3 regions of the Pseudomonas sp. S3_B11 genome follow, and region 1 is predicted to be linked to each of the others. Evidence: predicted binding sites of a transcription regulator. Region 1 holds the regulator's gene; each other region holds the start of a gene.
The links. Region 1 encodes FliA, which starts transcription of late flagellar genes. Its sites were predicted from a motif close to CTAAAGTTTNNNNNNNNNNNGCCGNTAA; they were not measured.
Positions count from the first base shown of each region.

Region 2: the regulator FliA is predicted to act here: its motif matches at 5,405-5,432, upstream of AB4O22_RS24725 (methyl-accepting chemotaxis protein).
Region 3: the regulator FliA is predicted to act here: its motif matches at 1,941-1,968, upstream of AB4O22_RS09920 (methyl-accepting chemotaxis protein).

Region 1 covers NZ_CP162749.1:4,138,130-4,145,973, reverse strand. Annotated here, with positions in the region: gene flhF (flagellar biosynthesis protein FlhF) at 1-883, shown strand, start outside; gene fleN (flagellar synthesis regulator FleN) at 1,000-1,830, shown strand; gene fliA (RNA polymerase sigma factor FliA) at 1,827-2,570, shown strand; gene AB4O22_RS18580 (chemotaxis response regulator CheY) at 2,738-3,109, shown strand; gene AB4O22_RS18575 (protein phosphatase CheZ) at 3,128-3,913, shown strand; gene AB4O22_RS18570 (chemotaxis protein CheA) at 3,944-6,205, shown strand; gene AB4O22_RS18565 (protein-glutamate methylesterase/protein-glutamine glutaminase) at 6,254-7,387, shown strand; gene AB4O22_RS18560 (flagellar motor protein) at 7,387-7,844, shown strand, end outside.
Region 2 covers NZ_CP162749.1:5,514,453-5,522,296, reverse strand. Annotated here, with positions in the region: gene AB4O22_RS24745 (DUF2339 domain-containing protein) at 1-84, shown strand, start outside; gene AB4O22_RS24740 (DUF3999 domain-containing protein) at 81-1,457, shown strand; gene AB4O22_RS24735 (class 1 fructose-bisphosphatase) at 1,692-2,702, shown strand; gene AB4O22_RS24730 (DUF924 family protein) at 2,706-3,302, shown strand; gene AB4O22_RS24725 (methyl-accepting chemotaxis protein) at 3,435-5,327, opposite strand; gene AB4O22_RS24720 (hypothetical protein) at 5,610-5,864, shown strand; gene AB4O22_RS24715 (lipocalin family protein) at 5,896-6,465, shown strand; gene AB4O22_RS24710 (formimidoylglutamate deiminase) at 6,586-7,844, opposite strand, start outside.
Region 3 covers NZ_CP162749.1:2,144,296-2,152,139, forward strand. Annotated here, with positions in the region: gene AB4O22_RS09920 (methyl-accepting chemotaxis protein) at 187-1,821, opposite strand; gene AB4O22_RS09925 (undecaprenyl-diphosphate phosphatase) at 2,094-2,924, shown strand; gene AB4O22_RS09930 (DUF1294 domain-containing protein) at 2,921-3,340, shown strand; gene AB4O22_RS09935 (MmcQ/YjbR family DNA-binding protein) at 3,345-3,695, opposite strand; gene AB4O22_RS09940 (LysR substrate-binding domain-containing protein) at 3,692-4,600, opposite strand; gene AB4O22_RS09945 (FMN-dependent NADH-azoreductase) at 4,730-5,338, shown strand; gene AB4O22_RS09950 (alpha/beta hydrolase family protein) at 5,524-6,561, shown strand; gene AB4O22_RS09955 (MFS transporter) at 6,705-7,844, opposite strand, start outside.

The DNA of each region.
Region 1 (7,844 bases):
CCAGCTCGGCTCCCTGGCCTGGAACCAGCTGCAAGGCAGCCGTCCAGCCCAGGCCAACCTGTGGCGTCGCCTGCAACGCATCGGCCTGTCCGGCCCGTTGTCCCGGGACCTGCTGGCGCTGATCAATGGTATTGAAGAACCTCGCCAGGCCTGGCGCATGTTGCTGGCGCACCTGGCGCGGATGATCGCGACCCCGGAAGTCGAGCCGCTGGAGGAAGGCGGGGTAATTGCCATGGTCGGCCCTGCCGGCATGGGCAAGACCACCACCCTGGCCAAGCTCGCCGCCCGTTATGTACTCAAGTACGGCGCCCAGAGCATTGCCCTGGTGAGCATGGACAGTTTCCGCATCGGTGCCCAGGAGCAACTCAAGACCCTCGGCCGGATCCTCAATGTGTCGGTGACCCATGTGGATCCGGGCCAGTCCCTGGCCCAGGCGCTGGAGCCGCTGCTGCGCAAACGCGTCGTGCTGATCGATACCGCAGGCTTGCAAGCCAGCGATCCAGCCCTGCGCATGCAGCTCGAAAGCCTGGCCGGACGCGGTATCAAGTCAAAAAATTATCTCGTGTTGGCAACCACCAGCCAGAAACAGGTTCTAACCGCCGCATACCACAGCTACAAACGCTGCGGGCTGGCCGGCTGCATCCTGACTAAGCTGGACGAAACGGCAAGCCTGGGCGAGGTGTTGAGCCTGGCGATCGGTCATGAATTACCGGTGGCCTACCTGACCGACGGGCCGCGGATCCCGGATGATTTGCATCTGCCGCGCCGTCATCAACTGGTCAGTCGTGCCGTGAGTGTGCAAATGCAGGAAGAACCCAGCGAAGAAGCCATGGCTGATATGTTCGCTGATATCTACCACAGCCCGACCAAGCAGGTCGGCTGAGGTAATCATGAATATTTTTTGTACCTACATCGATGGTCTGCCATGCATTGTTCCGTATGCGAACGCGCAGCCAGTAATGTGGCCTCCGTCTAAGTAAGACAAGGTAAAGAACGAACATGGGCAGCATGCATCCCGTACAGGTGATCGCGGTGACCGGCGGCAAAGGTGGCGTCGGGAAGACTAACGTGTCAGTGAACTTGTCCCTGGCTCTGGCAGAGCTTGGCCGACGGGTCATGCTGCTGGACGCCGACCTGGGCCTGGCGAACGTCGACGTGTTGTTGGGGCTTACACCCAAACGCACGCTGGCGGACGTGATTGAAGGGCGCTGTGAGCTGCGTGACGTGTTGTTGCAGGGGCCGGGCGGGATTCGCATCGTGCCGGCAGCCTCAGGCACCCAGAGCATGGTTCACCTGACCCCGGCCCAGCACGCGGGCCTGATCCAGGCTTTCAGCGACATCGGCGACAATCTCGATGTGCTGGTGATCGACACCGCAGCCGGTATCGGTGACTCGGTCGTCAGTTTCGTCCGCGCGGCCCAGGAAGTGCTGCTGGTGGTCTGCGACGAACCGACGTCCATCACCGACGCCTATGCCCTGATCAAATTGCTTAACCGCGACTATGGCATGAACCGCTTCCGTGTCCTGGCCAACATGGCCCAGAGCCCGCAGGAAGGGCGCAACCTGTTCGCCAAGTTGACAAAGGTCACGGATCGCTTCCTGGACGTCGCCCTACAATACGTCGGCGCAGTGCCTTACGACGAAAGCGTACGCAAGGCCGTCCAGAAGCAACGTGCCGTTTATGAAGCCTTTCCACGCTCCAAATGCGCGCTGGCGTTCAAGGCCATCGCCCAGAAGGTCGATACCTGGCCACTGCCGGCCAACCCTCGCGGGCATCTGGAATTTTTCGTCGAGCGTCTTGTGCAACAAACAGCAGGGCCCGTGCTATGACAGCCAGCGGTTACAACCATCTCTATAAAAAATCGGCACGGGACGCCCAATACGAATTGATCGAGCGTTACGCGCCACTGGTCAAGCGTATCGCCTATCACTTGCTGGCGCGGTTGCCGGCCAGTGTCCAGGTTGAAGACTTGATCCAGGCGGGCATGATCGGCCTGCTCGAAGTGTCGAACAAATACGACGCGAGCAAGGGCGCGAGTTTCGAGACGTATGCCGGTATTCGCATTCGCGGCGCCATGCTCGATGAAGTCCGCAAGGGCGATTGGGCGCCGCGTTCGGTACACCGCAATACCCGCATGGTCAGTGATGCAATTCGGGCAATTGAAGCTAAAACCGGGCGTGACGCTAAAGATCACGAGGTTGCGGCCGAACTCCAGTTGAGTCTCGACGATTATTACGGGATTTTGAACGATACCTTGGGCAGCCGCCTGTTCAGTTTCGACGACCTGTTGCAGGACGGCGAACATGAAGGGCTGCACGAGGATAACGCGAGTGCTCACATGGAGCCGTCGCGTGACCTGGAAGATGAACGTTTCCAGAGCGCGCTGGCGGAAGCGATTGCCAATTTGCCGGAGCGTGAGCGGCTGGTCTTGGCGCTGTACTACGACGAAGAGCTGAACCTCAAGGAAATCGGTGAGGTCCTGGGGGTCAGCGAATCGCGGGTCAGCCAGTTACACAGCCAGTGCGCGGCCCGTTTGCGGGGGCGTTTGGGGGAGTGGCGAGCGCGTTGACAGGCAGTGTGGGGACACTGCGAACGAGGCTGGCCTGGCAGGTGCTGTGCCAGTCTCCATCCGTGGTGCTCCAGACCGTTGTCGAGTGTTGTGCCGGATTGATTGAAATGGCGCGTCCAGGTGCTGGGCGCGTTTAAGACTGCTTGGAGGTCGAATTGGACAAGAACATGAAAATCCTCATCGTTGATGACTTCTCAACGATGCGGCGGATCATAAAAAACCTGTTGCGTGACCTTGGGTTCACCAACACGGCCGAAGCAGATGACGGGACCACTGCGCTCCCGATGTTGCACAGTGGCAACTTCGATTTTCTGGTCACCGACTGGAACATGCCGGGCATGACCGGTATCGACCTGTTGCGCCAGGTGCGTGCCGACGAAAAACTCAAGCATCTTCCGGTGCTGATGGTCACTGCCGAAGCCAAGCGCGAGCAGATCATCGAAGCGGCCCAGGCCGGTGTAAACGGCTATGTGGTCAAACCCTTCACGGCCCAGGCGTTGAAAGAGAAGATTGAAAAAATCTTCGAACGCATCGGTTAACGGCGCCACGGGGGAGCTATGGATAACGAATCTTCAATGGGTGATTTCGAATCGACCCTGAAAAAACATGCCCGCGAACTGGTCGACAGCCTTGAAAAAGGTCGTTTTGGCGATGCGGTTCAAATGATCCATGAGCTCAACCAGACCCGTGACCGCGGTCTGTATCAGGAGGTGGGCAAGCTCACGCGTGAATTGCACAGCGCGATTGTCAATTTCCAGATCGACCCGAATATGCCGCAGGCCGAGGAAGTCTCGCAGATCACCGACGCCACCGAGCGTCTGGGTTATGTGGTCAAGCTGACCGAGGCCGCGGCCAACCGCACCATGGACCTGGTGGAAAGCGCAACGCCCCTGGTCAACGGCCTGAGCGAAGAAGCCCAGGCCTTGAGCACCGACTGGGGTCGGTTCATGCGGCGCGAAGTCGGCGCCGAAGAGTTTCGGGAGTTGGCCCGTCGGGTCGACGGTTTCCTGGCGCGCAGCAGCACCGAGAACCGCGCGGTGGCAAGCAACCTCAACGATATTCTGCTGGCTCAGGACTATCAGGACCTGACCGGCCAGGTGATCAAGCGTGTGACCCAACTGGTCACCGAAGTGGAAAGTAACCTGCTCAAACTGGTGTTGATGGCCAGCCAGGTAGACCGCTTTGCAGGCATCGAACACGACCGTGAAGCGATGCTTGCTGAAAAAGATCCACAAAAACATCTCTCTCAGGGTGAAGGTCCGCAGATTCATGCCGATAAAAGAGAAGACGTTATGTCCGGTCAGGACGATGTGGACGATTTGCTGTCCAGCCTTGGATTCTGAGTTTTAGCCCTGTTTTAGGAGCAGCCATTAATGAGCTTCGGCGCCGATGAAGAGATCCTTCAGGATTTCCTGGTTGAGGCCGGCGAGATTCTAGAGCAACTGTCCGAACAGCTGGTCGAGCTGGAAAGCCGACCAGATGATGCGGATCTGCTCAATGCAATTTTTCGCGGTTTCCACACTGTAAAAGGAGGCGCCGGCTTCCTCCAGCTCAACGAGCTGGTGGAGTGCTGTCACATTGCCGAAAACGTGTTCGACATCCTGCGCAAGGGTGAGCGTCGCGTTGATTCGGAACTGATGGACGTGGTGCTTGAAGCGCTGGATGCGGTCAACAGCATGTTCAGCGAAGTGCGTGAGCGCTCGCCGATCACCGCTGCCACGCCTGAGTTGCTCGCCGCGCTGGCACGCCTGGCGGAGCCGCAATCGGCTGATGAAGCGGCTCCGGTTGCCGAGGCAGTGGCTGAAGAGCCGGTCGCCGAAGAGTCGGGCGACATCACCGATAACGAATTTGAACAACTGCTGGATTCGCTGAACGCCGTCAAGGCCCAAGCCGAAGCGCCGGCGGCACCTGCTGCGCCGCCCGCCAATGCAACAGCTGACGCCAGTGATGAAATCACCGACGACGAGTTCGAGTCATTGCTCGACCAGCTCCATGGCAAAGGCCAGTTCGCTCCCGATGCGGTCACGCCAGCGGCGACTCCGGCTGCCCCGAAAGCGGCGGGCGACAACTCCGACATCACCGACGACGAATTCGAAGCCTTGCTCGATCAGTTGCACGGCAAGGGCACGTTTGCCGTTGACGCGCTGGATTCGGCCATCGCTTCCGCGCCGGCGCCAGCCAAGCCGGCTGCCGCCGCGGCTGGCAGCGACCTGATCAGCGATCACGAATTCGAATCGCTGCTCGACGAGCTGCACGGCAAAGGCAAGTTTACAGAAGTCGGGAAGGCCGCGGCCGCTCCTGCTGCCGGCACTACCGCCACTGCTGTTCCAGCAGCCAAGGCTGCGCCCAAACCCGCTGCCAAGGCACCGGAACCGAAGGCCGAACCCGCCAAGCCTGCTGCCACTGCGGCCCCGGCACCTGCCCGTGCTGCGGCGGCTGCGCCAGCGGAAAAACCGGCCAGCGAAGCCGAGACTACCGTTCGGGTCGATACCGCACGCCTGGACGAGATCATGAACATGGTCGGCGAACTGGTGCTGGTGCGTAACCGTCTGGTGCGCCTGGGCCTCAATAGCCAGGACGAAGCCATGTCCAAGGCCGTGTCGAACCTCGACGTGGTCACGGCGGACCTGCAGACCGCGGTCATGAAGACCCGGATGCAGCCGATCAAGAAAGTCTTCGGGCGCTTCCCGCGCCTGGTTCGCGACCTGGCTCGCCAGCTCAAGAAAGAAATCAACCTGGAACTGGTGGGTGAAGAGACCGACCTCGACAAGAACCTTGTCGAGGCCCTGGCCGACCCGCTGGTCCACTTGGTGCGCAACGCGGTCGACCACGGCATCGAGTCGCCGGAAGAGCGCGAAGCCTCGGGCAAGGTCCGCAGCGGCAAGGTGATCCTGGCCGCCGAGCAGGAAGGCGACCACATCCTGCTGTCGATCTCCGACGACGGCAAAGGCATGGATCCGAACGTGTTGCGATCCATCGCGGTGAAACGCGGTGTGATGGACAAGGATGCCGCCGACCGCCTGAGCGACACCGAGTGCTACAACCTGATCTTCGCCCCGGGTTTCTCGACCAAGACCGAGATTTCCGACGTGTCGGGCCGTGGCGTGGGCATGGACGTGGTGAAAACCAAGATTTCCCAGCTCAACGGTTCGATCAATATCTACTCGACCAAGGGCCAGGGCTCGAAGATCGTCATCAAGGTCCCGCTGACCCTGGCGATCATGCCGACCCTGATGGTGATGCTGGGCAACCAGGCCTTCGCCTTCCCGCTGGTCAACGTCAACGAGATCTTCCACCTCGACCTGTCGCGCACCAACGTGGTGGACGGCCAGGAAGTGGTGATCGTACGGGACAAGGCACTGCCACTGTTCTACCTCAAGCGCTGGTTGGTCAGCTCCGCCGCTCATGTGGAGCAGGGCGAGGGCCATGTGGTGATCCTTTCGGTGGGCACCCAGCGGATTGGCTTCGTCGTCGACCAGTTGGTGGGCCAGGAAGAAGTGGTCATCAAGCCGTTGGGCAAGATGCTCCAGGGCACCCCGGGCATGTCCGGCGCCACCATCACCGGCGACGGCCGCATCGCGTTGATTCTCGATGTGCCAAGCATGCTCAAGCGTTACGCCGCCCGGCGTATTTGATTCTGGAGGGGCGTGGCCCAGGGCCGCGCCTCGTCTAACGGAGTGTTTATGGTAGTTAAAGTCCTGGTGGTGGACGATTCGGGGTTTTTCCGCCGCCGCGTCTCGGAAATTCTTTCGGCGGACACGAGTATTCAGGTTGTCGGTACCGCGACCAACGGCAAAGAGGCGATCGATCAGGCCCTGGCACTCAAGCCGGACGTGATCACCATGGACTACGAGATGCCAATGATGGACGGCATCACGGCCGTGCGGCATATCATGCAGCGCTGCCCGACCCCGGTATTGATGTTCTCGTCCCTGACCCATGAAGGCGCTCGGGTGACCCTCGATGCGCTGGACGCCGGGGCGGTGGATTTCCTGCCGAAGAATTTCGAAGACATTTCGCGCAACCCCGACAAAGTCCGGCAGTTGCTGTGCGAAAAGGTCCACAGCATTTCCCGCAGCAATCGTCGTGTCGGTGCCTACAGCGCACCGGCGCCAGCCCCTGTTGCGGCGCCGAGCCCGGCGCCGACTGCATCGAGCAGCTTCAACCCGGCACCGGTACGCAGTGCACCGGCACCAGCCCCTGCGCCGGCTCGCCCGGCGCCCGCCAGTGCGTCGTCGCCGGCGCCCAAGCGCAAAGCCTACAAGCTGGTCGCTATCGGTACGTCCACGGGTGGCCCGGTGGCGCTGCAACGGGTCCTGACCCAGTTGCCGGCCAACTTCCCGGCCCCCATCGTGCTGATCCAGCACATGCCGGCGGCGTTCACCAAGGCTTTCGCGGAGCGCCTGGACAAGCTGTGCAACATCAGCGTCAAGGAAGCCGAGGATGGCGACATCCTGCGTCCAGGCCTGGCGTTGTTGGCACCCGGTGGCAAGCAGATGATGATCGATGGCCGCGGCGCGGTGAAAATCCTGCCGGGCGACGAGCGTCTGAACTACAAGCCTTGCGTGGATATTACCTTCGGTTCTGCGGCCAAGTCCTACGGTGACAAAGTTCTGGCGGTGGTGCTCACCGGCATGGGCGCCGACGGTCGCGAAGGCGCGCGCCTGCTCAAGCAGGGCGGTAGCGCAATCTGGGCACAGGACGAAGCCAGCTGCGTGATCTACGGCATGCCGATGGCCATCGTAAAAGCCGATCTCGCCGACGCGGTGTACGGATTGGACGACATCGGTAGACACCTGGTCGAGGCCTGCCTGTAATGGATGTACTCAGTCTGATCGGCATCATCATGGCGTTCGTCGCCATCATTGGCGGCAATTATCTGGAAGGCGGTCATCTGGGCGCGCTGGCCAACGGCCCGGCGGCGTTGATCGTGCTCGGTGGCACCATTGGCGCGGCGCTGTTGCAGTCGCCCATGAGCGCTTTCAAGCGCGCCATGCAAGTGCTGATCTGGATTCTGTTCCCGCCCCGTGTCGACCTGGCCGGTGGTATCGATCGTGTGGTGAACTGGAGTCTGACCGCTCGCAAGGAGGGCCTGCTGGGGCTGGAAGGGGTGGCCGATGCCGAGCCCGACAGCTACTCACGCAAAGGCCTGCAATTGCTGGTGGACGGCGCCGAGCCGGAAGCCATCCGCAGCATCCTGGAGGTGGATTTCTACACCCAGGAAAGCCGCGACATCGAGGCGGCCAAAGTATTCGAAAGCATGGGCGGCTACGC
Region 2 (7,844 bases), 1.4 Mb from region 1:
TTTGCGCCGCTGCCGCCCAAGCGCCCGGAGACGGTCGTGCAGGATGAGCCGCCTATGCCTGTCAGTGAGGGAGTGTCGTCTTGAGTCGCAAGTTGAGTCGGATCGGGCTGGGCGTGGTGGGGTTATGGGCGGCATTGTCGGCCGTGGCCCAGGAGCAACCGACGGATTTTGCCCATCAGGTGCCAATGGCCTTGAGCGGCGAGGGGCCGTGGTATCGCCTCCCGTTGCCCCTGGACGTGCAGTTGCAGGCGCGACAGACCGACCTGAGCGATCTGCGGGTCTTCAACGCGGCCGGCCAGGCCCAGGCCTACGCCCTGGTGCGCGAGTCGGCCCAGAGCCGGGAAAACCGCACCCTCACCGACGTGAAGTGGTTCCCGCTGTACAACGCCGCCGATGACAATGAGCGCGCGCCCAGTGTGCGGGTGCAATCGAATGCCAACGGCACCTTGGTGGAAGTCCAACCCTCCAGCCGGCTCGAAGCTGGGGAGGAGGAGCTGCGTGGCTGGCTGCTGGATGCCAGCGCGATCAAGGCACCGTTGCAGCAGTTGGTGCTCGACTGGACCAGTGAGCGCGACGGTTTCCAGCGGTTTACCATCGAAGCCAGTGACGACTTGCAACACTGGCAGTCGTGGGGCGAAGGCCAGGTGGCGCGCTTGACCTTTGCCGATGAGCGAGTCGAGCAGCATGAAGTGAGCTTGCCGGGGCAATCGGCGCGTTACTTGCGGTTGTTGTGGGATTCGCCGTCCTCCGCGCCGATCCTGACCTCGGCCCAGTTGCAAAGCGCCAGCCGCGAAAGCTTGCCGTTGCCACTGGCCTGGTCGCAGCCATTGGCCGGCAGCACCGTGAAGGCTGGTGAATACACCTGGCAGTTGCCCATGGGGCTGAACATCGAGCAGGTGCAGGTCGAGCTGAGCCAGGCCAACAGCTTGGCGCCGGTGACCTTGGCCGGTCGCCGTGAAAGCAGCCATCCGTGGCAGCCGCTGGGCAGTGGTTTGCTCTATCGCCTGACCCAGAATGGCCAGGATGTGTTGCAAAACCAATTGCAACTGTCTGGCCAGACCGTACAGCAATTGAAATTGACCGTGGACGAGCGTGGCGGTGGTCTGGGCAGCGAAGCCCCGGCCCTGCGCTTTGCCGTGCGTCCGACCCAGGTGGTGTTCCTGGCGCGCGGCGAAGGACCTTACAGCCTGGCCCTGGGCAGCGCGACAGTGAAAGCGGCCAGCTTGCCCTTGACCACGCTGGTGCCCGATTACAAACCGTCGCGCCTGGCAACGCTGGGTACGGCGACCGTGAACGGCGCGGCCACGTCGACCCCGGCTGCGGCCACGGCAACCACGCCTGCGACGGTCGATACCAATTGGAAGAAAATCGGCTTGTGGGCGGTGCTGCTGCTCAGCGTGCTGTTCCTCGCGGCGATGGCGTTCAGCCTGCTGCGCAAGCCGCCGGTCAAGAGTTGAGGTGATTCATCGCGAGCAAGCTCGCTCCCACAATAGGCCACGTTCGTCGCAGCAACTCGGTCAACTGTGGGAGCGAGCTTGCTCGCGATAGCGTTCTCTCAACCAACAGAAATACCCAAGCGAACCGCTACCCCGTGAACTCAATCCTCCATTCCCCGTCTCATAGGAGGAATTAAGTCCCGACTCGCGCTAAACTGCGCTGGTTTTTCCGCCCCCTATTCTTCGGAGCCGTCCATGTCCCGCGTTACCTTGAGTCGCTATTTGATTGAGCAGACCCGCAGCAACAACACCCCTGCCGATCTGCGCTTTTTGATCGAAGTGGTGGCGCGTGCATGCAAGGAGATCAGCCACGCCGTCTCCAAAGGCGCGCTGGGTGGTGTCCTGGGCAGCATGGGCACCGAAAACGTGCAGGGCGAAGTGCAGAAGAAGCTCGACGTGCTGTCCAACGAAATCCTGCTCGAAGCCAACGAATGGGGCGGTCACCTGGCCGGCATGGCGTCCGAGGAAATGGACAATGCCTACCAGATCCCGGGCAAATACCCCAAGGGTGCCTACCTGCTGGTATTCGACCCACTGGACGGTTCGTCGAACATCGACATCAACGCACCGGTTGGCACCATCTTCTCGGTACTGCGTTGCCCGAACGAATACCTGAGCCAGAACGAAGCCTTGAATGAAAAGGCCTTCCTGCAGCCAGGCACCGAGCAGGTCGCAGCCGGTTATGCCATCTACGGCCCTCAGACCATGCTGGTGCTGACCCTGGGCGACGGCGTCAAGGGCTTTACCCTGGACCGCGAGATGGGCAGCTTCGTATTGACCCACGAAGACATCACCATTCCTGAAACCACCCAGGAATTCGCCATCAACATGTCCAACCAGCGTCACTGGGAAGCTCCGGTAAAACGCTACGTCGAAGAGTTGCTGGCGGGCGAAGAAGGTCCGCTGAAGAAGAACTACAACATGCGCTGGGTCGCCGCGATGGTTGCCGATGTGCACCGTATCCTGACCCGTGGCGGTCTGTTCATGTACCCGCGCGACAGCCGTGAGCCGTCCAAGCCGGGCAAACTGCGTCTGATGTACGAAGCCAACCCGATGTCGTTCCTGGTGGAACAGGCGGGCGGCGCTTCCACCGACGGCCACCAGCGTATCCTCGATATCAAGCCCGACGGCCTGCACCAGCGCGTGGCCGTATTCCTCGGCTCGAAGGAAGAAGTGGCGCGCGTCACGGCCTACCACAAGGAGTAAATCATGGCCGAGCCCTGGCAGCCGTTGCTCGATTGGTGGTTTGGTTCAGCCAAGACACCGGACGAGATATCGGCTGACAGAGGCAAGCTGTGGTTCGGCAAACGCCATGATCGCCAGGCCAACGAGCGCTTCGGCGACCTGGCCGAGCAGGCACTGACCGGCGAATTGACCGACTGGGCGCAACGCCCGGAAGGTTGGCTGGCCCTGGTGCTGCTACTCGACCAACTCCCGCGAATGATCTTCCGCGACACCCCCAAGGCCTTCTCCGGTGACCTGCGTGCCCAGGCGCTGGTAGCCCAGGGCATGGCTGCGGGTTTCGACCGGCAACTCAAACCGATCCAACGCGTATTCATCTACCTCGTGCTCGAACACTGCGAAAGCCTCGCGGTGCAGAACGAGGCCGTGTCGCGGTTTATCGACCTGGTGCGAGAACAACCGGAGGCGCAGCGGGCGGTGTTTGAAGACAACCTGGATTATGCCGAACGGCATCAGAAGATCATTGCCCGGTTTGGGCGCTTTCCCCATCGCAATGCGGTGTTGGGGCGCGAGTCTACAGCTGAGGAAGTGGAATTCTTGAACAGGCCTGGGTCCAGGTTCTGATTTTGCTGTGAGGCTGATACCGTCTTCGCGAGCAGGCTCGCTCCCACACTGGATTTTCGTTGAGCGCAAAATGTGCGTCCGCTGAAGTTCTAATGTGGGAGCGAGCCTGCTCGCGAAGAGGCCGCAAAAGCACTAGATCCGGAAACTACCCACCAACTGCTTCAACCGCGCCGCCTGCTGCTCCAGGTCGGCACAGGCCCGCAAGGTGGCTTGCAGGTTTTCCACGCCTTCCTGGTTCAGGGTGTTGATCTCGGTGATATCGACGTTGATCGACTCCACCACGGCGGTCTGTTCTTCGGTGGCGGTGGCCACGGACTGGTTCATGCCGTCGATTTCACCAATACGCTGGGTCACGCTGCCCAGGCGTTCGCCGGCCTGGTTGGCGATGCCGACGCTGCTTTCGCTCTGGCGCTGGCTGTCGGTCATGGTCAGTACCGCTTCCCGGGCGCCGACTTGCAGTTCTTCGATCATCTTCTGCACTTGCTGCGCCGAATCCTGGGTGCGGTGGGCCAGGTTGCGCACTTCATCGGCCACCACCGCGAAGCCGCGCCCGGCTTCACCGGCACGGGCCGCTTCGATGGCGGCGTTAAGGGCGAGCAGGTTGGTCTGCTGGGAAATGCTGGTGATCACCTCAAGAATCTGGCCGATGTTCACCGTGTTGCTGTTCAAGGTTTCGATGTTGCCGCACGAATCGCTGATCTTGGCCGACAACTGTTGCATGGCCGCGATGGTTTTATCCACCACTTGTTGGCCATCTTCGGCCAGGCTGCGCGCATCGCTGGAATGCTGCGAGGCGAGGGCGGCGTTCTGGGCGATTTCCTGGGCGGCGGCACCGAGCTGGTTGATGGCCGCGGCCACGCTGCTGGTGCGCGAAGCCTGCTGGTCGGAGTTGAACATCGACGAGTTGGACGCGCTGACCACGCGCAGGGCGACTTCGTTGACCTGGCCGGTGGCCGAGGCCACTTCACGGATCGAGGTATGAATGCGTTCGACAAAGCGGTTGAACGAAGTCCCCAGCGCGCCGAATTCGTCGTGGCCGTGGATGACCAGGCGCCGGGTCAGGTCGCCTTCGCCTTCGGCGATGTCGTGCATGGCGCGGCCCATGGTCAGCAGCGGCTGCATCAGCACGCGGATCAACATGCCGAGCAGGGCGATGATGAATACCACGGCAATGACCATGGCGATCAGCGCCGACGTACGGAACTCACTGAGCATCGCCAGCGCGGTGTCCTTGTCGAGCACCAGCGCCACGTACCAGTCGGCTCCCGGCACGCCGTTGACGTGGGTGAAGGAGATGAATTGGGTCTTGCCGTCGAGGTCGACTTCTTTCACGCCCGGGCTGATTTGAGGCGCGCCGTTAGGGTAGGCCTCGGCCAGGGTCTTGAGCACGCGCTTGCTGTCGGGGTGGATCAGGATCTTGCCGTCGGCACTGACGATGAACGCGTGGCCGTGGCCGCCGAAGTTCAGCGAGTTGATGATGGCGCTGACGCTGGACAGGTCGATGTCCGCACCGGCCACGCCGATCATCTGGTTCTGGTGCTGCACCGGGGTGGCGACGGTAATCACCAGCTTGCCCGACGAGGCGGCGATGTAGGGTTCGGTGACGATGGTTTGCTGTGCGCTGTTGGCGGCCTTGTACCAGCCACGGGCACGCGGGTCGTAATCGGCGGCGCGATTGCCGGCCGGTACCGAGAACATCACGCCGTCGGTGCCACCAAAATAACTGAGCTGGAAATTGCTGGTGTAGGCCGGCAGGCCTACGGCGCGCTTGAGGCTGTCGGCACTGCTGCCGTCCACGGCAATCTGCTGGGCCAGCGATTGCAGCAACTGGATGCGGCCGTCGACCCACGTCTGGATGTTGCGGCTGGTCAGGCTGCCGAGTTCCTGCATGGAGGTTTCGGTGCTGGCATTCAAGCTCTGGCGTTGACGATAGTCGTTGAACAGGATGAAACAGGCGAATGCAACGGCCACCACGAGGGCGGCAGCCAGCAGGATTTTATGGCTGAATTTCATGTTTCTGGTCATTAATAACACTACCGCGGAGGGACGGGTCAGGACGGGCTGTCAATTTGCCATAACGCATTGGTTTGCGCTGTTTCTTTTTATCGGCGTGCCAGACCGCCCCATCAGCGGTAGCGGTTCAATTCCGACGAAATGCACGACGCTGTCACAAAGTGAGTGTTTCACCGATGAAACACCTGCCCAGACCCAATAAATACCGGGGGTGTAGGGGAACCAGATAGGGGTTTTCTCTTCTAAGCTTCTGGTTGGCACCTGCCACCCCCCTTCCGTTCCAGGAGTTACACCATGTCGCTGCGATCTATCGCCTTGTTGTTTGTGTGTGTCGTATTGACTGCATGCAGCAAGGTCAACCAGGAAAACTACTCGAAGCTGTCGGCTGGCATGCCCAAGTCTGAAGTCGAAACGTTACTGGGGAAACCGACCGATTGTTCAGGCGCGCTCGGCATGTCCAGCTGCACCTGGGGCGACCAGAAAAGCTTTATCAGCGTGCAGTACGCCGGTGACAAAGTGTTGATGTTTTCCGGCCAAGGCCTGAAGTAAACCGAGGCCAGAGGCCTGCGGGAGAAAAATAATGATGCGGTTAGTTTTTGTGCTTTTGGCTGGCCTGATTTTGGCTGGCTGTGCCACTTCTGGCGAAGATCCGCTGGCACCCAAGACGGTCAACAGCGTCAATCTCAAGCGCTACCAAGGGACCTGGTATGAGTTGGCCCGCCTGCCCATGTATTTCCAGCGCAATTGCGCGCAATCGGAAGCTCACTACACCCTCAAGCCAGACGGCAACGTGGGAGTGCTCAATCGCTGCCTGACCTCGGACTGGCAGTGGGAAGAAGCCAGGGGCACCGCCACGCCGCAGGTGCCGGGCAAGACCGACAAGCTCTGGGTCGAGTTCGACAACTGGTTTTCGCGGATCGTGCCGGGCGTGGCGAAAGGGCAATACTGGGTGTTGTACGTCAGCGATGACTACAAGACCGCCATCGTCGGCGACCCAAGCCGTCGCTACATGTGGCTGCTGTCCCGTACACCGACCGTCAATAGTGTCGTGCGCGAGGAGCTGCTGAGCAAGGCACGCCAGCAGGGCTACGACACCACGCGCCTGATCTGGCGCGCGTCGGATCGACAGATGGCCAAGACCTCGAACTGACTGTCACCCGAAAACCGAAGTGGGAGCGAGCTTGCTCGCGATAGCGGACTTTCAGTCAACATGTATGTTGAAGGTAAAGGCCCTATCGCGAGCAAGCTCGCTCCCACAGGGTTGATTGGGTCAGCCTAAAAGTTCGCGCAGTACCTGGGTAAACGCCCGGGCGCTTTGCTCTTCGCCGGCATGCCGCCCATCGCGCACCACCCACCGACCGCCGACCATCACATCGCGCACCTGGCGATCGCCGCCGGCAAACAGCCAGCGATTGAGGATGCCGTCGCCCTGGGCCGTGGCCAGGTACGGGTCGCTGCCATCGAGCACCAGCCAGTCGGCGCGCTTGCCGATTTCGAGGGTACCGATCGGTTGTCCCAGGGCCTGGGCTCCGCCTTCCAGCGCCGCATCGAACAAGGTGCGGCCGACCATCGGCTGATCCGCCCGATACAAGCGGTTGCGCCGTTGATCCCGCAGGCGCTGGCCATATTCCAGCCAGCGCAATTCTTCGACCACGCTCAGCGATACATGGCTGTCAGAGCCGATCCCCAGGCGCCCGCCCTGGGCGAGGAAATCCACGGCCGGGAAAATCCCGTCCCCCAGGTTGGCTTCGGTGGTCAGGCACAGGCCGGCAATCGCCCGGCTCCTGGCCATGAGGCTGACTTCCTGGGCGTTGGCGTGGGTGGCGTGGACCAGGCACCAGCGCTGGTCGACTTCGGTGTTTTCGTACAGCCATTGCAGCGGACGGGCGCCGCTCCAGCTCAGGCAATCGTCGACTTCCTTCTGCTGTTCGGCAATGTGAATGTGCACCGGGCACTCGCGGTCACTGGCGGCCAGCACATCCTGGATCTGCCCGGGCGTCACGGCACGCAGCGAGTGGAAGCACAGACCCAGCGCCTGGGACGGCTGCCCGGCCAGGATCGGCTGCAAGCGCGACTGAAGCTTCAAGTAGTTTTCGGTGCTGTTGATGAACCGGCGCTGCCCGTCATTGGGCGCCTGGCCGCCAAAACCGGAGTGGCTGTAGAGCACCGGCAGCAGCGTCAGGCCGATGCCAGCGGCGCTGGCGGCGTGGCTGATGCGCAGGGCCAGCTCCGCCGGGTCGGCGTAGGGCGTGCCATCGATGTCGTGGTGCACATAGTGGAATTCGGCGACCGAGGTGTAGCCGGCCTTGAGCATTTCGATGTACAGCTGGCGGGCAATGATGCCGAGTTGGTCGGGACTGATTTTTCCGACGAGGCGGTACATCAAGTCGCGCCAGGTCCAGAAACTGTCGTTGGGATTGCCTGCCACTTCCGCCAGCCCGGCCATGGCCCGTTGGAAGGCATGGGAGTGCAGGTTCGGCATACCCGGCAACAGCGGACCGCCCAGCCGTTCGGCGCCGTCTGCGTGGG
Region 3 (7,844 bases), 2.0 Mb from region 1:
AGCAAGGGATTACGATCGTTCCCACGCTCCTGCGTGGGAATGTCGCCAGGGACGCTCTGCGTTCCGCTTCTGGAATGTGACGCAGAGCGTCACGGGATGCATTCCCACGCGGAGCGTGGGAACGATCAAAACACAGAACCCCTGTGGGAGCGAGCTTGCTCGCTCCCACAGGGGGGCTACCGATCGTTAGACCCGGAACTGCGTGAGCAACCCGTTCAACTGTTCACTCAACGCCTTGAGGCGGGTGCTTGCCTGGCTGGATTGTTCGGCGGCCATGGCGGTGCTGTGAGACAGTCCGGCAGCCTGGGTGACGTTCTGGTTGATGTCTTCCACCACATGGGCCTGTTGCAACGTGGCGCTGGCGATGGAGGCGTTCAGGCTGTTGAGATTGCGCAGGGCCTGGCCGATGGCGTTGAGGCTGGCACCGGCCAGGCCGGCTTGTTCAATGGTCAGTTGCGAAGCTCGGCTGCTGTCGCTGATGACTTTCACGGCAGCTTCGGAATGACTTTGCAGGCGCTCGATCATCGCCTGGATCTCTGCAGTGGACTTTTGCGTACGCTGGGCCAGCAGCCGCACTTCATCGGCGACCACCGCGAAGCCCCGGCCTTGTTCGCCGGCGCGGGCGGCTTCGATCGCTGCGTTGAGAGCCAGCAGGTTGGTCTGCTCGGCAATGGAGCGAATCACCTCCAGCACGCTGCCAATCTGGGTGCTTTCACTCGCCAGGGTGCGGATCACTTCCACCGCCTGGTCGATGGTCTGGGACAGGCGGTCGATCTGCTGCAAGCTGCCATCGATGTTGACCTGGCCTTGCTGGGCCTGGGATTCGGCGTCGCGCATCTCACTGGCCGCGTGCTCGGCGTTCTTGGCCACGTCCTGCACACCATAGGTGACTTCATTGATCGCGGTCGCCACCAGCTCCATTTGTTGCGACTGCTGCTGGCTGCGTTCCTGAGCCTGCGCCGCATCGTTGCCCAATTCGTTGGAAGATTGCCCCAGCGCACTGGCCGAAGCTTGCAGTTGGGTCACCACTTGCCGCAACTTGGCGGTAAAGGCGTTGAAATGCCGCGCCAGTTGCGTGACTTCGTCCTGGCCGTGGGTGTCGAGGGTGCGGGTCAGGTCGCTCTCGCCGCTGGCGATGTTGGCCATGGCGTTGACCGTTTCCTGCAACGGGCCGACGATGCTGCGCACGATCAGGGTCAACAGCAGGCCCATGAGCAGGGTGATGATCAAACCGACCACCGAGGCCTTGATTACCTGGGATTGGAACTCGGCCTGGACGTCATCCACGTACACGCCTGAGCCGATGATCCAGCCCCAGGGTTCGAACAGTTGGACGTAGGAGGTCTTGCCCACCGGGGCCTCGGCGCCCGGTTTCGGCCAGAGGTAGTTGATCATGCCGGCGCCCTTGGACTTGGCGATGGCAACCATCTCGTTGAACAGCGCATAGCCGTTCGGGTCGCGGATGGCCGAGAGGTTCTGGCCTTCAAGCTTCGGGTTGGCCGGGTGCATGATCATGACCGGCGTCAGGTCGTTGATCCAGAAATAGTCACTCTGGTTATAGCGCAGGCCACGCACGACGCTGAGGGCCTGCTTTTGCGCGGCGTCACGGGTCAGGGTGCCGGCCGCTTCCAGGCCTTGGTAGTAAGTCAGCACGCCGCTGGCGGTCTGCACCACGTGCTGGGTTTTCTGCACCTTGGCTTGGTAGAGGTCGTTGTGGATCTGATTAAGCATCAAGGCGCCGAGCGTGAACAACATCACGATGGCCACGACCAGGATGAGCCACAAGCGTCGGCTGATCGACACACTGCGCAAGCTATTCATACGCTGTCACTCCGGTTTTTATTCTTGTCATATCGACGGTCGGCACTGTAGCGCCCGGCCGCTATCGGTAATTGACCTGAGTCACAACGCGGCAGCGTTATCAGGGCTTGTCTGATAGGATTTCGGCCCCGCAGCGCAAAACCTGAGCCGGTTCTCATTTTTCATTGGTTTTTTTGAAAGGTCGCGGTTATCGTGCACCCGCTGCGGGGGTACCTGCATGACACTTGAATATTGATAAGACCTGCATGAACAGTGTCTTTTTTGGGGGATGAATGGATTTGTGGACTGCCTTTTCGGCATTGATTCTTGGCGTAGTGGAAGGCTTGACGGAGTTTCTGCCGATTTCCAGCACCGGGCACCAGATCATTGTCGCCGACTTGCTTGAGTTCGGTGGCGAGCGCGCGATGGCGTTCAACATTATCATCCAGCTCGGCGCGATCCTGGCGGTGGTCTGGGAGTTCCGCCGCAAGATCTTCGACGTGGTGCTGGGCCTGCCGACACAACCCAGCGCCCGCCGCTTTACCGCCAACCTGCTGATCGCCTTCCTGCCCGCCGTGGTCTTGGGCGTGCTGTTAGCCGACTGGATCCACCACTACCTGTTCAACCCGATCACGGTGGCCACTGCGTTGGTGGTGGGCGGCCTGGTGATGCTCTGGGCCGAGAAGCGCCAGCACCAGGTGCACGCTGAAACTGTGGACGAGATCTCCTGGAAGGACGCGCTGAAGGTCGGCCTGGCCCAATGCATTGCGATGATCCCAGGCACCTCCCGTTCCGGTGCGACCATCATCGGTGGCCTGCTGTTCGGGCTGTCGCGTAAAACCGCTACCGAGTTTTCGTTCTTCCTGGCGATGCCGACCATGGTCGGCGCGGCAGTCTACTCGGGCTACAAATACCGTGAGTTGTTCGTCCCGGCGGATTTCCCGGTGTTCGCCATTGGCTTCGTCACGGCGTTCATTTTCGCCATGATTGCGGTCAAGGGTCTGCTGCGATTCATCGCCAGCCACAGCTACGCCGTGTTCGCCTGGTATCGAATCGCCTTCGGCCTGTTGATCCTGGCAACCTGGCAGTTCGGCTGGGTGGACTGGACCGCTGCCAAGCCATGAACGAATCAGGCAAGCGCAAACGTGCCGGGCGCAATGCTGAAGGCACCGTGCAGCACCTGCGGCTCAAACTGATGGTGTTTGCGCTGCTCTGTGCCTTGCCATTGTTCGGTTCGCTGCTGTTCGGGCTGCGGGCGGTGTCGTGGGTGCCGATGGTGGCTTATGGCGTCGTCAGCGTGGTGGCATTCCTGCTGTACTGGAGCGACAAGCGCAAGGCGCGCGCCGACACCTGGCGCACCCCGGAAAACGTGCTGCATGCGGTGGAGCTGACCGGCGGTTGGCCCGGAGCCTTGCTGGCCCAGCAGCTGTTTCGCCACAAGACCCGCAAAGTGTCGTTTCAGGTCGTGTTCTGGTTCATCGTGCTGCTGCACCAGGTGTTCTGGATCGACCAGTTGTTCCTGGGCAGCTATCTGTTTTGAATGGCTAGAGCAACAAGCCCACCTGCGTGCGCTTGGGCAATTTGCTGACCACCAATTGGTGTGAGCGTTGCAGCAGGCCACGCAGCTCTTCGGCATCCAGCGGGTAGGGCACCTGCATGATGACCCACTGGGCTCGCGCCAGGTAAGGCGCGGGATGAATGCCCGGCCGGTCGCAATGGCCCAGGAACAGATCCTTGTCGACCTTGAACGCCAGCGAGTCGCCTCGCAGGCCCTGCAGGGCGAACATCTTGTTCCCGGCAATGGAAAATACCCGTACGCCACCCCATTTGTAGTCCTCCCTGGCGCCGGGCAGGCCCAGGCAAAACTGCGCGACATCCTCTTCGCTCAACCTCATATCGTTCTATCTCCACAGCCCTCGAAGGCTTCCACCAAATGATCGATCCATGCACGCACCGCTGGCAGCATGCCGCGCCGATGCGGGTAGACCGCCTGGAGCCAGCCATCGGGCGATGACCATCCAGGCAAGAGTTCCACCAGTGTGCCGTCCCGCAATTCCTGCTCGCAATACATGCTCGGCAATAAAGTGAAGCCCAGGCCGGCGAGGGTGCAGGCGCGGCGCACAATGAAGTCGTCAATACCCAGGCGGGCTTCCAGGCCCAGTTCCACACGCCGCCCATCGGCGCTGACCAGGCGCAGGTGCACCTGGCGATCGGCTTCCAATGCCCCCAGCACCGGCAACTGTTTGAGGTCATCCGGGGTTTCGATCCGCCGTCCTTCGACAAAGGCCGGGCTGGCAACCATCATCAGCCGCGCCTGGCGCAGGCGCCGGGTCATCAGCAAGGGATCCTCGTCCCCCAGGTCGCGCACGCGCAACGCCACATCGATGCCTTCGCCGATCAAGTCCACCCGCCGGTTGAGCAGGGTCATATCCAGTTGCACCAAAGGGTATTTCACCAGGAAGGTTTCGATTATCACCGGCAGGAACTGGTGGGCCAGGCCCACCGGACTGGACACCCGCAATCGGCCGCGGGGCTCGCTGGACATGCTCGCCACCGCTTCGTCGGCCATCTCGGCCTCCAGCAACATGGCCTGGCAATGGCGCAGATAACGTTCGCCGACCGCGGTCAATTTCAATTGGCGGGTGGTGCGCTGGAGCAACCGGGCGCCGAGGCGTTCTTCCAGCTCGGCGATGCGCCGCGACAGTCGTGACTTGGGGATGCCCAGCAACCGCCCGGCCGCTGCGAAACCGCCGGCTTCGACGACTTTGGCGAAGTAGTACAAGTCATTGAGATCTTGCATGTTGAACTCGATTGTCCTGTCAGTGGGACAAACTATCGCATTTGTGCTGACTTATCGATCATTGGCTTCATCGATAGGATTGTCGCCAATTGATCGCCCGGTTGCGGTCCTCACTTGGAGAGCACTGACATGAAACTGCTGCACATCGATTCGAGCATCCTCGGCGACAACTCCGCTTCCCGCCAATTGAGCCGTGAAGTGGTTGAAGCCTGGAAAGCCGCCGAGCCAGGCATCACGGTGACTTATCGCGACTTGGCCGCTGACGCTATCAGCCATTTTTCCGCCCAGACGCTGGTTGCCGCCGGCACCAGCGCCGAATTGCGCGACGCAGCTCTCAAGCACGAAGCCGATCTCAGCGCGTCGGCAATGGCTGAGTTCCTGGCGGCTGATGCGGTGGTCATCGCCGCGCCGATGTACAACTTCAGCATTCCGACCCAGCTCAAGGCCTGGATCGACCGCATTGCCGTGGCCGGCCAGACGTTCCGCTACACTGAAGCCGGTCCTGAAGGCCTGTGTGGTGGCAAGAAACTGGTGATCGTTTCCACCTCGGGTGGTTTGCATGCCGGCCAACCGAGCGGCGTGGGTCACGAGGACTATCTCAAGCTGGTGTTCGGTTTCCTCGGCATCACCGATATCGAAGTTGTCCGTGCCGAAGGCCTGGCCTACGGTGATGACATGCGCACCAAAGCCATGAGCGAAGCCGCGTTGCAAATCGGCCAGCAGTTCGCCGCCGCGTAAAACCTGCGTGAAGGCACCAAAGCTATTGGGGCAGTCTTCGTAAAACCCTGTATTCTCGTCGTCATTGGATGGCCGGGATGCAGGGTTTTACTGCATTCGGCGCCTGGATTTCTGGCGCAGGTTATGCACGGCCAAGACGGCGAGCGACGGGGCCTTCCCGTGCGCTGGTGAAGGTGGAAGATTCGATGACGCGTTTTGGTGCAGCGCTGCTGCTTTGCTTGTTTGCCAGTCTCGGTTCAGTGCAGGCCGCACCGGGGCCGCATCCGCATTGGAGCGCCGGTTTCCATGAGCTGAGCTTTCTCGATCCGCTGGATCAGCAGCCGATGCACGCCATCGCCTTTTATCCGTCCACCGACCGGGAACAGTCCAGCCTGCTGGGTGGCTACCAGATCGATGCCGCGCCAGACGCCCAGATCGCCATCGGCCGTTTTCCGCTGCTGATGCTGTCCCATGGCAATACCGGTACGCCGCTGGCCCTGCATGACCTGGCCACCTCCCTGGCACGCAAGGGGTTTGTCGTGGTGGCAGTGATTCACCCTGGCGACAACGCCCAGGATCACAGCCGGCTTGGCACCCTGAGCAATCTGTACGGGCGGCCGATCCAGATTTCCGAAGCCATCACCGCCACGCTCAATGACCCGATGCTCTCGCCGTTCGTCAACGCCGGGCAGGTCGGGGTGATCGGCTATTCGGCCGGTGGCGAAACCGCGTTGATCCTGTCCGGTGCGACGCCGGACCTCAATCGTCTGCGCCGCTACTGCGTGGAGCGACCGGATGACCGAGACGCCTGCAATACCCAAGGCGAACTGATCGTTGACCGCGATGACCTGCAACCAGTGGCTGATCCCAGGGTCCGGGCATTGTTGTTGATGGCGCCATTGAGCCTGAAGTTTGGCCGTCATACCTTGGCCGATGTCCACGTGCCGGTGCTGCTGTACAGCGGCGATGGCGACAAACTCGTGGCCTTCGACAAGAATGCCGCCGCGCTGGCCCGCAAGCTGCCCACTGCACCGGACTTCAAGACCCTGGCCGGCGCGGGGCATTTTGTTTTCCTGGCACCGTGCACCGACGAACAGATCGCCGCGATGCCGGCGCTGTGCACGGATGCTGACGGTGTCGATCGCAAGGACATCCACCGCACCATGATCTCCGAGGCCAGCCGCTTCTTCGGCGAGGCTTTGGGCAAGCCGACCCGGGCGGGGATGAGGACGGCTGATCAATAAGCTGTTCACTTAAGCGTTCCCGGAGATTCTGATCTTCTGTTCCGAGGGGCATGGTTTTTACGTAAGGATGGTGTGTATATCCATTTCTGCGGTAACGGATATACACACAAGAACAAGTAAATACCGGACCTTCAGTATTACGATCAATAAGGTGCGCTTACGGCTCGGCGACGCAGCAGCAGAGTCAGACCCAGCCCGGTAAGGGACAACAAGGCAGCACAGAAGAAGATCGACGAATAGCCCAGGTTCAACGCCACTGCCCCCATCAACGGACCGGCAATCGCCAGCGCCAGGTCAAAGAACACCGCATAGGCACTCAAGCCGGCCCCCCGGCTGGTGTTCGGCACTTGCTTGATGGCCTCCACCCCCAACGCCGGATATACCAGCGACAGCCCGAAACCGGCCAGCCCGGCACCAACCAGGGCGAACGCGGTGGACGGTGCCAGCCACAGCAATACCAGCCCGAGGGTTTCGATGCTCATGCAGGCAATGGCCGAGTTGAAACCCCCGAAACGGGCGATGCTGGAAATGAACAACAACCGCGCCAGGATGAAGCAGACACCGAAGACTGTCAGGCACCAGGCCGCGCCAGTCCAGCCGCGACTGATATAGAACAGCGTGATGAATGTGGTGAGCGTGCCATAGCCGATCGACGCCAGGCTCAGGCCTGCCCCGAACGGCGCAATGCGCCCAAACACCGCCCAGAAAGGCAAGCGCTCGCCACGAATGACCGGCACCGACGGCTTGTTGCGAATGATCAACAGCGCCGCCCCGGCCAGCAGCGACAAGGCGACGCCCAGGCTGGCGAACCCCAGCTCACCGACCATCACCACGCCCAGCGGGGCGCCGATGGCGATGGCTCCGTACGAAGCGATGCCGTTCCAGGAAATCGAGCGGGCGGTGTGCTCCACACCCACCTGGCCCATGCACCAACTGATGGTGCCCACGCCAATCAGCCCTTGGGCCACGCCGAGCAGCAAGCGCCCAACAATCAGAATCAACAGGCTGGGCAGGGGAAAGCTTTGCAGCAAGGTCGAGAGCAGAGTCAGCACGCCGCTGAGCACAATCCCCGACAGCCCATAGACGATTGCCCGCTTGGTGCCGACGCTGTCCGACAGCCGCCCGGCCATGGGGCGGCTGAGCAGGGTCGCCAAGTACTGTGAACCGATGGTCAACCCGGCCACCACCGCGCTGAAGCCCAGTTGTTCGTGGACATAACCCGGCAGCACGGCAATGGGCAGGCCGATGCAGAGGAAGGCGATGAAGGTGTAGAAAACGATGGA